DNA from 4 places in the Staphylococcus schleiferi genome. Region 1 is predicted to be linked to each of the others. Evidence: riboswitches for the same ligand, from Rfam matches in the RefSeq annotation. Region 1 holds a riboswitch; each other region holds the start of a gene.

Region 1 (3,235 bases):
TCATAACCTTTATCTTTTAATAATGGTTTTGCTTCTTCTAAGATCTCAGCGTGTGGTGCAGGTGAAGCACCAACAACAATCTTTTTGTCTTCTTTTTTACTATCAGAACCATTTCCACATGCGGCTAAAGCAACTGCAACAACAAGAACAACAATAATCGATAAAAATCTTTTCATTAATACAGTCTCCTCTTCACTATTATTAGCGTTTATCTATTTTATTTGTTATCCAATCCCCTAAGAATTGAATAATAAATACCAAAATTAATATTAAAATGGTTGAAACTAAAATAACGTCGTTTTGATTTCGCGTAAATCCTGTTAAGTATGCCAAGTTACCTAAACCACCTGCACCGATAACACCTGCTACTGCTGTTGATCCTACTAAAGCAATCGCTGTTACAGTAATACCTGAAATTAAGGCTGGTAGTGATTCTGGTATCAATACTTTTAATACGACTGTCCAAGTTGTCGCTCCCATTGATTTCGCCGCTTCAATAACGCCTTTATCAATCTCTTTAAGTGCAATTTCTACGAGTCGGCCGTAGAAAGGGGATGCCCCAATGATTAAAGCAGGTAAAGCACCTGTTGGACCACTGATTGTGCCTAAAAGTAAACTTGTAAATGGAATTAATAATAAAATCAAAATGATAAATGGTATCGCTCTAAATAAATTCACAATGAAAGAAACAATACTATAAAATACACGACCTGCTTTAGATTTACTTTTAGATGTTAAAAACAGAATCACACCTAAAATGAGCCCAAATATAAATGAGAATGCTGTTGAGATGATTGTCATGTATAGCGTTTCATATGTCGCTACCCAAACATCAGGCCAACGTACATTCGGCATTGTTATCATCTCTTGAAGTATTTCGCTAAAACTCTTACCCATGACTGACCACCTCTACATCGATATTTTGTGACTCTAAGTCCGCTTGTACTTCATCAAAATTTATTTTTGAGACATCTTGAATGTGCACGAGTAAATAGCCTATAGTGCCCGTTTTTGAATGTTTAATATTCCCCTCTAAAATATTGGCTGAAAGATGATATTCTTGCGAAAGATGGGACAATATCGGACGTGTTGTATTATCGCCAGAAAAAGTCAATTTAATTAAAATATCATCCTTTGCTAGAGGAAATGTCGCTACAAGCTCATCGCTCTCATCACTCGGTTTCAAGTCTTCTTGAACAAAGCGACGTGTCACTGCGTGCTGTGGATTTTCAAAAATATCAGAAACTTTACCTTGCTCAATGACACGACCATTTTCCATTACAGATACTTCATCACAAATTCGACGAATGACGTGCATCTCATGCGTAATAATAATAATCGTTAAGTTCTTTTCCTTTTTAAGTTGTAAAAGTAAATCTAATATTTCATCTGTCGTTTGAGGGTCAAGTGCACTTGTTGCTTCGTCACACAGTAAGACTTCTGGATCATTGGCCAGTGCGCGGGCAATGCCGACACGCTGTTTTTGACCACCTGATAATTCAGAAGGATACGCATGCTCTCTCCCTTTCAAACCGACACGTTCAACGAGCTCTAATGCTGTCTGCTTTGCTTCACTTTTTGCAACACCTGCAATTTCTAGTGGAAAAATAATATTATCCAATACCGTTCTTGACCACAATAAATTAAAGTGTTGGAAAATCATGCTGACTTTTTGTCGTTTTTTACGTAAATCTGCTTTACTTAGCTGACCTATGTTATCCCCGCCGATAACCACATCGCCCGATGTAGGTGTTTCTAGATAATTAAATAATCGTATTAAAGTACTTTTACCAGCACCAGAAAATCCGATAATACCATAGATTGAACCCTTCTCTATCTTTAGGTCAACATGATCTACAGCTGTCACAGATTTTGATTTACTCTCGTACTTTTTAACGATATTTTTAAGCTCAATCATACTGTTCCTCCTTGTGTTTCCCCTCTTATCTGCAAAATAAAAAATGCTTTCTCTTTTTAAAAATGAAAGAGAAAGCACTAACACGAATCGCTTTTCTCTCATCTTCAAAAGTAAAATTTTTACTTTATGTGAATTGGCACCATTTCTATATACTAGACGGTTGCCGGGCTTCATAGGGCACATCCCTCCACCACTCCGGATAAGAGTTTTCTGACTATTTAATTGATATTAATCTTATCATTGTAATCAACATGCGTCAATCACTTTTTTTAATTTTTCTAATAAGTACGGTACAGATTGAAAAGCATACAATCTTTCTACTTCTTGATCATAATGCATGATCATTAACACAGGCACAGACTGTATTTCATTTGCTTGACTCCAATCTGGGTGAAAATTTAAATCTATTTTCACAATTGGTAATTGTGTCATCTCATTGGCAATATCTAACATTCTTTCAGACATTTTACATGTCCCACACATCGGTGTATAACCGAATATGAGATGAACGTTTTGATCACTATTTCTATATATATTGTTCAATTGCTCTGAAACACTCATGATATGAATACTTCCCTTTAACATAAAAATCTTTTTTTACTTTAAATCCAAAATGTTGTAATACATTAGAGAGGTAATCGCGTGGACAACGTGCCACTTCACTATAATTCGTATCGATGAAAATATCGATGCGCTCACTCAAATAAGTTGTAAACCATTTGCGGATTTTTCGACCTTCCGCATCTGAATCTACTAAAATGTAGACCTGTTTATCATACAAATATTCAATCATATTGTCTAATTTTTCAATTCCCATCGTTCCATGTGTACATATAATTTCGACAGGTTCTAACAACACCTCTTGAACACGTTTTTTATCAGATTTACCTTCTACAACAATAACCTTATTGATCATCGCCATGGTCTTCACCTTCTAAAAAATATTTGAGTACAAAAAACTCCTTGATAATCAGATTACCGAGGAGTCTTTATGCGGGCATTATTCACCAATCATTTGTTCATAATCAGCTGCACTTAGTAATGCATCTAATTGGCTTTCATCGCTTAATTCAACTTTTACCATCCAAGCTTTTTCGTAAGGTGATTCGTTAACCGCTTCAGGTTCGTCTTCTAAACCTTCATTCACTTCGATGACTTTTCCTGATACAGGAGAATATAATTCAGAAACAGTTTTAACTGATTCCACACTACCGAAAGTTTCACCTTCAGTAAGTTCATCTTCCACTTCTGGAAGCTCAACAAAGACGATATCACCTAATTCGCTTTGCGCAAAATCTGTAATTCCAATTGTTGCTG
Region 2 (3,235 bases), 510 kb from region 1:
CTAAAATACAGCTTATTGTCTAGTATTTCTAGTTTACGCAATTATAACAAATAGATAACATTATCGTCTAAAATTAGCGTCGAAATCGCGAAACTTTTAAGAAATGATATAAATAGGGCGCCCAGTCATTAAAATTAAGCAAAAAGCCATCATGCCCAACATTATCAGGCACAAAAAAATGACGATGGTATTTGAAGTGCTTACCAAGTGCAGCAACTTGATCATCGGGGTACAACAAATCATCGGTAAAACCAAGTGTCAGCACTTTTGTATTCAATGATTGATACACCTTGTCCACATTTTCTCTTCCTCTATAAATATCATGGCTATCCAAGACGTCTAGCAATGTTAAATAGCACTGTAAGTCAAATTGTTCTTTAAATTTATCACCTTGATATTTTTGATATGTGACGACTTCATCAGGTGTAAAACGGGCTTCATAGCTTTTAGATGATCGATACGTCAGGAAACCGAGTTGACGCGCAATACTTAAACCTTCTTTACCTGCTATGTGAATGGCTTGTCTCGCAATTTCATTAAATGCACGGCTATACGAAGATGTCTTTGCGGTCGCTGCAAGAATCACTGCTTTTTCTACTTCAAATTTATGCCGATAAAGGAGCTCAAGTGCTTGCATACCGCCTAAAGAACCGCCTATGAGTACATCAATTTTACGGAAGCCTAAAGCTTCAATTCCTTTTTCAAGCGCATGGGCAATATCGCGCATTGTAAGGTGCTGAGGAAAATTTTGATCTGTTACACGTGAGCTAGAACCGAATGGACTACCGATAACATTAAAAGTAAGAAACTGATAATCATGAAGCGGCATGTAACCCCCATCAATAATCTCACGCCACCACCCTGGATTTTCCTCTGTTCCATATGTTAAATGGTTGCCTGTCAACGCATGACAAACAAGCACTAAAGGTTGACCTGGGTAACCTACATGTTCATATTGAAGCTTTAAATTTTCAATTTTCTCTCCAGATTCAGTTGTAAAAGCGCCTAACTCTAATGTGTCAACTCGATAATTCATCATTTTAGTATGCCCTCCCTCTAAAATTCAAAAAAGGTTGTATTTCCGAAATAACGGTAATACAACCTTTGTAAGCACATCTATGTTAACTTATCATCCGCAATGGTTGGTTGTAGCACCGTACTTATCAATAAGTGGTTGCTGAAGCGTCACAGGGCCAAATCCCTCAACTTCTCTTAATAAGTATATTTTTGTTTTTTATCATACCTCATTCATTATCGACATGCAAACGATTATTAGAATAATCCGGCTATTCTCAATAATGCGACACTAATCATACCTACAATAACTGTTATTGTTAAACTTCTAAGCCAAAAAGCACTAATAACAGTGGGTATTAGCGCTAAGGCAAAGTTCCAGTTTAATGTATAACCCATCACACCTTTTTGTTGCTGGATTAAACCATCCACGACTAAAGCTGTGAAAAGGGTGATTGGAATAAAAGTGAGCCATTTTAAAACTTTATCAGAAAGCTGTACACGAGAAATCATCACAAGCGGTGTAATACGTAAAAGTAAAGTGACAATTCCCGAACCTATAATTGCCAATAAGATATAAAGTGTCATCGATCAATCACCATCCCTATTGCTGCAGTGATAGTAGACGCGAATAAAATTGCTAAATAGGAAGACATGACCATACTTAGCGATAACATCATAACAATGACAATCAGCATCAATAACAAATAAGTACGCATCTTTGACTTGGTGATTCCTTCAAATTGTGCAATCGTTAAAAATACAAACATCGCTATAATGGCATAATCTAAACCAAATGCATCTGGATTTTTAAAAAAGTTGCCAAGTAACGCCCCCAAAATAGAGACAAAAATCCAAAATAAGTAGGCTGTTAAATTTAGTCCATACATCCAATTACGTGTTATGGGGAGACCTTTTGAATGAGGCGTTATGGCCACAGCAAAAGTCTCATCAGTGAGTAACGCGCCTACCCCAACTCTATGAAGTAAACTTTCCTGCTTAAAATTATTTGCTAGTGTCATACTCAATAGGAACATGCGACTATTTACGATTAACGTTGTCAGTACAATAATCCAAACTGGTGTATGAACAACCATTAAAGCGACAATAATAAACTGAGCAGCTCCGGCATAAACAAGCATCGATAACATCACGATTTCAAGTAAGCCAAAACCAGAAGCAACACCGACAACGCCAAAGGAAAATCCTATCCCTGCATAGCCTAACAAAGTTGGAATACATTCTTGTACGCCTTGCTTAAAAGTTGTATGCGACACCATGACACATCCCTTCTAAAAAAATTAATCTTATTATAATACAAGATTATCAAATTCTCTATCAGGTTAGTCTAACGTCATAGTGTCCGAAGTCTAACGATTGTATTAAAAAGGCTTAACAAAGGGGTTTAAAAAAAATTTTCAGATTTTTTAACTGTTGTAAAAGCTGTTATAATATCATTTTATCTATTTACATGCTCAAAAATAGAGCGAGACAGAAACCATTTTGATTTCGTTGTCTCGCTCTAACAAATATCAAGACGTATATTTCTTAAACGCCAATTCAAATTTTATATCATTAATAAAACGATAATCTTAATTATCCTTCTACAACTGTTTCAAGGTTAAGTTCGATTTTAACTTTTTTACCTATAAAGACACCGCCTGTTTCTAAAGGTGCATTATAAGTAAGACCGTAGTCTTCGCGGTTAAGTTCACCTTTTAAGGTGAACCCTGCATTTGTATCGCCACTTAGAGGGTTTTTACCTGAACCATTGACATAAAGCTCGAATTCCTCATCTTGAGTATGTCCTTTAAATGTCACTTCAACTTGTGCTTTGTAGTGATCTCCCGCTGGCTCAATCGCTTTCGTTGTAAATTTAATTTCTGGGTATTGTTTTGCATCAAAAAAGTCTTCACTTTGTAAATGGTCATCTCGATCTCTCACATACGTATCGATAGAGTTCACTTGAATTGTACCTTTAGCTTGTAAAGATGTCGGCTGATCTAAATCGCCTTCAATCTCAAATTGGTAGTCATGAAATTGACCTTTCAATGTATTCACCATCATATGTTGAATCGCAAAACCGACATGACTATGTGCTGGATCAACTTTAAAATGTGCCATTAAAATACCTCCTTAAAAAATACGCATTTCTAGAGTATTTACCCTAAAGATGCGTATTCAATCATCTCACAATTATTTTGGTTCAATCACAGTTTGA
Region 3 (3,235 bases), 820 kb from region 1:
AGCAGCCAATACGGGGGTTGCACAATTGATCGAGTAGATGAATTATTAAGTACATATGCGAAATATAACGAACAAAAACATCGTGATATTGCGCAACAATTTGTAGACGAAGCGCATATTGAAACTTATGTCGATCAACGTGTGACACAAGATATTAGTGATGCGATTGAAAGTCTAGAATATGAAATCAATACATTATATACATCTAACGGACAGACCCCTTTTGTGACTTTAGGCTTTGGCCTTGGTACGGACGAACTCAGTCGCAAAGTCCAAACAGCAATTTTAAAAACACGGATTAAAGGGTTAGGTAAAGATCGAATCACAGCCATCTTCCCAAAACTCGTCTTTTCAATAAAAAAAGGAACGAATTTGGCACCATCAGATCCAAACTATGATATTAAGCAACTAGCTTTAAAATGCTCTATGAAACGCATGTATCCAGATATTTTAAATTACGATAAAACGGTAGAGTTGCTTGGTGATTTTAAAGCACCTATGGGTTGTCGCTCATTTTTACCGGCTTGGCAAAATGAAAATGGTGAATATGAAAATAGTGGCCGCTGTAATTTAGGTGTCGTCACTTTAAATGTGCCACGTATTGCGATTGAATCAGAAGGCGATATTGAACGTTTTTGGATTTTATTTGATGAACGGATGCAAGTGCTACATGATGCATTGGCTTATCGTATTGAACGTGTGAAAGAAGCCGTGCCAAATAATGCGCCAATTTTATACAAACGCGGTGCTTTTAAATATCGTCTTGATGAAAACGATTCAGTGGATGCTTTGTTTAATAAGCAACGTGCGACTGTCTCTATGGGATACATTGGACTTTATGAAGCAGCAACAGTGTTCTTTGGACCTAACTGGGAAACTAACGCAAATGCGAAAGCTTTTACACTTGAAATTTTAAAACGGATGCAAGCATATCAATATAGTTGGACTGAAATGCATGACATTTGGTTTAGTATTTATAGCACACCAAGTGAGTCTTTGACAGATCGCTTTTGCCGTTTAGACTACGAGGCGTTTGGTTCGATTCCTGATATTACAGATAAAGGTTATTATCAAAACTCATTTCATTATGATGTGCGGAAAGACGTGACACCGTTCGAAAAATTAGATTTTGAAAAAGATTATCCGCATTTTGCAAGCGGTGGCTATATTCATTATTGTGAATATCCTAAATTAGACCATAATGTGAAAGCGCTTGAAGCGGTGTGGGATTATTCATATGATCGCGTGAGCTATTTAGGTACAAATATCCCAATCGATCGTTGTTATGACTGTGGTTTCGAGGGAGACTTTGAAACAACTGAAAAAGGTTATAGTTGCCCACATTGCGGAAACCATAACCCTGAAACGGTTGATGTTGTTAAACGGACATGCGGTTATTTAGGTAACCCTGTACAACGACCAATGATTGAAGGGCGTCATAAAGAAATGTGCGCGCGCGTGAAACATATGAAAGCGAATCCCTCATGATTGCACAAAAAATAAAAAAAGGTGCAGGTTATATTGCTAAAATCGAATACCAAAGCTTCGTCGATGGAGAAGGTGTACGTTGTAGTGTCTATGTTTCAGGTTGCCCGTTTTTATGCGAAGGTTGTTACAATGTGGCAGCCCAAAATTTTCGATATGGTGAACGGGCAACGGAAACATTGATATCGGAAGTGTTAGATGCGTGTGCGCCGGAATATATTTCAGGATTAAGCATTTTAGGGGGCGAACCTTTTTGTAATTTAGATATCGTTATACCATTAGTACGTGCTTTTCGAAAACGCTACGGTAGCCGGAAATCAATTTGGGTTTGGACAGGCTTTTTATTTGAGTACTTATGGTTTGCACATGATGAACGGACTGCGTTATTAAAACAGATTGATGTCATTGTAGACGGGATGTTCATTCAAAAATTATATCAACCTAATTTGCCCTATAAAGGGTCATTAAATCAACGTGTCATTGACGTCCATCAATTTATTAAAACCGAGATGATTAGTCAGTCGATTTACATCGAATAAACGGACTGCGTGTTGATACTCACAAATGTGATTTTTTCAAATTTTTGCAATTTGTAAGAAAATTCGGATTTGTATATTGACATCGTTAAGGATGTTAGATAGACTTGTTGTATCATTAAAAGCCAATAAAACACCCGCACGGTTATTGTATTGGCCGTTCTATTTGCGCGATACATCTTGCATTTTAACAATTGAATCATACTTATCAAGATTGGTGGAGGGACAGGCCCTTTGAAACCAGGCAACCTATTCAGTTAGGTGCTAATTCCTGCAGGTGATTTAACCTGAGAGATAAGTCTTCTAGTAAAAGTCTATCTTTATCAGGTAGGCTTTTATTTTTTTATTAATAGGGGGAATGTCAAATGACAAGTGATTTTAAATTTGAAACGTTGCAATTGCACTCAGGACAAGAAGTCGATGAAAGTAGCCATTCACGTGCTTTACCGATCTATCAAACAACATCTTTTACTTTTGATGATACGGCACATGCGGCGAATTTATTCGGCTTAGATGAACTTGGGAATATTTATACACGCCTGATGAATCCTACGACGAACGTACTTGAAACACGTGTGGCTGAACTTGAAGGGGGTGTCGCTGGTGTAGCGGTTGCTTCAGGTATGGCAGCTATCACATATGCGATTCAAGCTGTTGCACAGAAAGGCGATCATATCGTAGCCAGTTCTACATTATATGGTGGGACACATACACTTTTCACACATACGTTACCTAAATATGGGATTGATGTCACATTAGTAGATACGAAAGATGTCAGCAATATAGAAAATGCGCTTCAAGAGAATACGAAGGCATTATTTGTAGAAACGATTGGGAATCCAGAAGGTAATGTCGAGGATTTCGATGCACTTGCAGCAATTACAAAAGCGCAAGGTATACCACTTATTGTTGATAATACATTTGCGACACCTTATCTTTTACGTCCGATTGAATATGGCGCGAATATTGTTGTTCACTCTGCGACCAAATTTATTGGTGGGCACGGAACATCGATGGGTGGTGTCATTGTTGATGCAGGTAACTTTAACTGGGATAATGGCAAGTTTCCAGGATTAAGTGAACCCGATCCATCTTATCACGGTTTAGTGTTCAGTGAAAAATTTGGAGAAGCCGCACTTGCTTTTAAAATTCGTACAACAATTTTAAGAGATACAGGGGCAGCGATTTCACCATTCAATGCATTTTTACTAACG
Region 4 (3,235 bases), 1.2 Mb from region 1:
CGTTGGTACAACATGGCTGACATTCCCCGTGTCCGTTGAACCATACCCAAAATCATCATGACTTACCTCTTCCCCTAGTTCTGTTGCATATTGTTCAAATAACAAATCGAGTTCTGGTGATTTCACAAACTCATTGACGCCATTTTGAATAGGCTCAAACTCAAAATCACAACTCATTTGTATCGCTGCCCCCTTAGCGATATCATGAACACGTCCAGTGAGAACATCCAATTCCTTTCGTGTCGTCGCACGCGTATAAAAACGTGCATGTGTGAAATCTGGAATGATATTCGCGGCCTTGCCACCATCTAAAATTACGCCATGTACGCGCTCAGTCTTTTTAATATGCTGACGAATTTGTGCAACACCATTAAAAAAACTAATCATCGCATCTAAAGCGTTACGTGCTTCATAAGCATTCTCTGAAGCATGCGCACTTTTACCATAAAATTTAATATCTAGTACATCTACCGCAAGTGTGTGATTGGTTGGATATGTTTCATTACCTGGATGTACCATTAACGCAACATCTACATCGTCAAATATGCCTTCTTTAACATAACTCGCTTTGGCACTTCCATTTTCTCCGCCTTCTTCAGCTGGGCAACCGAAGATGACGACTTTCCCACCGATTTCTTCGACGACCTGCTTAAGTGCTGTACCTGCTAAGACACTCGCTGTACCGATAATGTTATGACCACAGGCATGACCTAATCCTGGAAGTGCATCATATTCAGCAAGATAGCTGATTGTAGGCCCTTCCTTTGCCGATTCATAAGTGGCTATAAATCCAGTTGAATGACCTGCAATGTCGCGCTCAACTTCGAAACCACACTCAATTAAATGATCAATGAGCAATCTCGAAGCAAATAACTCTTCATTTCCAATCTCAGGTCTTTCATGAATTTGATGACTCATATCAATGTATTTCAATCTGTTGTTATCTATATAATCTAAAATCCGTTGTCTCACTGATACCAAATTAAAACTCCTTCCAAACAAAAAAGTTATCATCCTATACTATCAACACATATGTTTTCAAGTGTGGTTGATGTACGCCGGTGATAACATCTTTGTCGTTTTTATCTTTCAGCCCATTATAGACTGTTGGATTTAGCACCTTTATCGCTTTACGATGAGGTTGCAGGGCTTCGTAGGGCCAATTCCCTCCACCACTCTTGATAAATATTTATTAAATTTGTACTTATTTTATCGGATTTAGGACAATTTGTCATGTATTTTTTACAGATAAATCAAAAATTTCTATCTTATTTTTTGTATAACTGAGTAATTAGCTCAGTTTTTTTACTTTCAATCATCCTAATTTGTGTTAAAATGAAATTACACATGAAGGAGGTTTGTACAAATGCCAAAAATGAACGTTGAAAGTTTTAACTTGGATCACACTAAAGTGGTTGCGCCTTATATTCGCTTGGCTGGTAAAATGAAAGGAATTAACGGAGATGAAATTTATAAATATGACATTCGTTTCAAGCAGCCAAATAAAGCGCACATGGACATGCCTGGATTGCATTCTCTAGAGCATTTGATGGCTGAGAATATTAGAAACCATACAGATAAAGTGGTTGATTTAAGTCCGATGGGTTGCCAAACTGGTTTTTATGTTTCTTTTATCAATCATGATGATTATGACGATGTATTAAATATTATTGAAAAAACAATACAAGATGTACTTGAGGCAAAAGAAGTTCCTGCTTGCAATGAATTACAATGTGGTTGGGCTGCTTCACATTCTTTAGAGGGCGCTCAAGCAATTGCACAATCATTTTTAGATAAACGTGACCAATGGCATGATGTTTTTGGAACAGGTGCACACGTATAAATATAAAGTCACGTTTTAAAATAGAATGACGATATGAAAATAATGATAAATCGCTTTGACTGAACAAAAGGCATTCCAAATTGTGTGTGATACACAACTTGAAATGCCTTTTTAAAGTTTACAATTATAATTTTTTAATGAGATACATGAAAAGGAATTGAAGCGGTAGTCTACCGTATCTTGCCGTGTCTGATAATTCTTTATCACCAAGCGGCAATCGACGTCGTGCCATATAAATATTTGCTGGAAAAACAGATAATAAGAAATAGTTAATCCAACGTTTCAATGCATCAGATGGACGCGCCAAAAGTAGCTTTATGCCTATCCATATTTCACATACGCCTGTAACTAGCACAGCAGCCTTTTTGAATGGTAAATAATGAGGTACAATATTTCTGAATCGACGTTCTCTCGTAAAATGTAAAACACCAATAATCAAAAATCCAATACCTATTAAAATGCGACCTACTTTTTTCATCTCAACACCCTTTATTCAGTAATGATAGTATGAATTAATTTCGGCTGTGATGCTTGTTCTAAGATTGTAATATTATCATACAATTTTTCTTTTACTGCTTCAACATCCTGTGTATTCGCATGAATCGTTAATAGAGATTCTCCTTCTTCGACACGGTCACCTATTTTTTTATTCAAAACGAGTCCTACAGCAAGATCAATCTCATCTTCTTTCGTTTGGCGTCCTGCCCCTAACATCATAGATGCAATACCAATTTCATTTGCAATCATTTCTGCAACAACACCAGATTGTTTTGCAGGTAATTCGAATTGATATTGTGCTGTTGGCAATTGTGATGGATCATCAACGATAGTTGCGTCGCCACCTTGATTACTTAAAAATGTTTTGAATTTCTCTAAGGCTTTACCATTTTCAATGACTTCTTTTAACATTTCGCGTGCTTCTTCTAAATTGCTCGCTTTTTGAGCTAATACCACCATTTGTGAACCGAGTGTCAAAACAAGTTCGGTTAAATCTTCTGGTCCTTCTCCTTTTAACGTGTCAATCGCTTCTTTTAATTCTAAAGCATTCCCGATTGCAAAGCCGAGAGGTTGACTCATGTCAGAAATGATTGCCATTGTTTGACGTCCCACTTGATTTCCAATTTTAACCATCGCATGTGCTAAAGCTTCTGCATCTTCCACTGTTTTCATAAAGGCACCATTACCTGTTTTAACATCAAGTACAATCGCATCCGCACCTGCAGCAATCTTCTTACTCATAATTGAAGATGCAATTAAAGGAATTGAATTCACTGTACCTGTAACATCGCGCAAAGCATAGATTTTTTTATCAGCTGGTGTCAGATTACCTGTTTGACCTATTACAGCCACATGATCTTCATTCACAAGTCGTACAAATTCATCTTCAGATAT

What was found. A riboswitch is a leader RNA that binds a small molecule or an ion and turns the genes downstream of it on or off. The one in region 1 is predicted to bind S-adenosylmethionine.
Region 2: linked by a shared signal. The riboswitch ahead of metX (homoserine O-acetyltransferase MetX) and the one ahead of MUA40_RS09565 (methionine ABC transporter ATP-binding protein) in region 1 are both predicted to bind S-adenosylmethionine.
Region 3: linked by a shared signal. The riboswitch ahead of MUA40_RS01345 (O-acetylhomoserine aminocarboxypropyltransferase/cysteine synthase family protein) and the one ahead of MUA40_RS09565 (methionine ABC transporter ATP-binding protein) in region 1 are both predicted to bind S-adenosylmethionine.
Region 4: linked by a shared signal. The riboswitch ahead of MUA40_RS03480 (M20 family metallopeptidase) and the one ahead of MUA40_RS09565 (methionine ABC transporter ATP-binding protein) in region 1 are both predicted to bind S-adenosylmethionine.

Annotation. Positions count from the first base shown of each region.
Region 1 is NZ_CP094712.1:2,024,133-2,027,367, forward strand. It holds gene MUA40_RS09555 (MetQ/NlpA family ABC transporter substrate-binding protein) at 1-176, opposite strand, end outside; gene MUA40_RS09560 (methionine ABC transporter permease) at 202-897, opposite strand; gene MUA40_RS09565 (methionine ABC transporter ATP-binding protein) at 890-1,918, opposite strand; SAM riboswitch class I at 2,014-2,124, opposite strand; gene MUA40_RS09570 (thioredoxin family protein) at 2,165-2,479, opposite strand; gene MUA40_RS09575 (toprim domain-containing protein) at 2,445-2,840, opposite strand; gene gcvH (glycine cleavage system protein GcvH) at 2,919-3,235, opposite strand, start outside.
Region 2 is NZ_CP094712.1:14,103-17,337, reverse strand. It holds gene metX (homoserine O-acetyltransferase MetX) at 74-1,039, opposite strand; SAM riboswitch class I at 1,124-1,222, opposite strand; gene MUA40_RS00065 (AzlD domain-containing protein) at 1,273-1,602, opposite strand; gene MUA40_RS00060 (AzlC family ABC transporter permease) at 1,599-2,294, opposite strand; gene MUA40_RS00055 (YceI family protein) at 2,611-3,138, opposite strand; gene serS (serine--tRNA ligase) at 3,211-3,235, opposite strand, start outside.
Region 3 is NZ_CP094712.1:326,831-330,065, forward strand. It holds gene nrdD (anaerobic ribonucleoside-triphosphate reductase) at 1-1,488, shown strand, start outside; gene nrdG (anaerobic ribonucleoside-triphosphate reductase activating protein) at 1,485-2,024, shown strand; SAM riboswitch class I at 2,224-2,322, shown strand; gene MUA40_RS01345 (O-acetylhomoserine aminocarboxypropyltransferase/cysteine synthase family protein) at 2,387-3,235, shown strand, end outside.
Region 4 is NZ_CP094712.1:781,502-784,736, reverse strand. It holds gene MUA40_RS03480 (M20 family metallopeptidase) at 1-1,014, opposite strand, end outside; SAM riboswitch class I at 1,080-1,188, opposite strand; gene MUA40_RS03475 (S-ribosylhomocysteine lyase) at 1,367-1,843, shown strand; gene MUA40_RS03470 (DoxX family protein) at 1,968-2,321, opposite strand; gene MUA40_RS03465 (pyrimidine-nucleoside phosphorylase) at 2,333-3,235, opposite strand, start outside.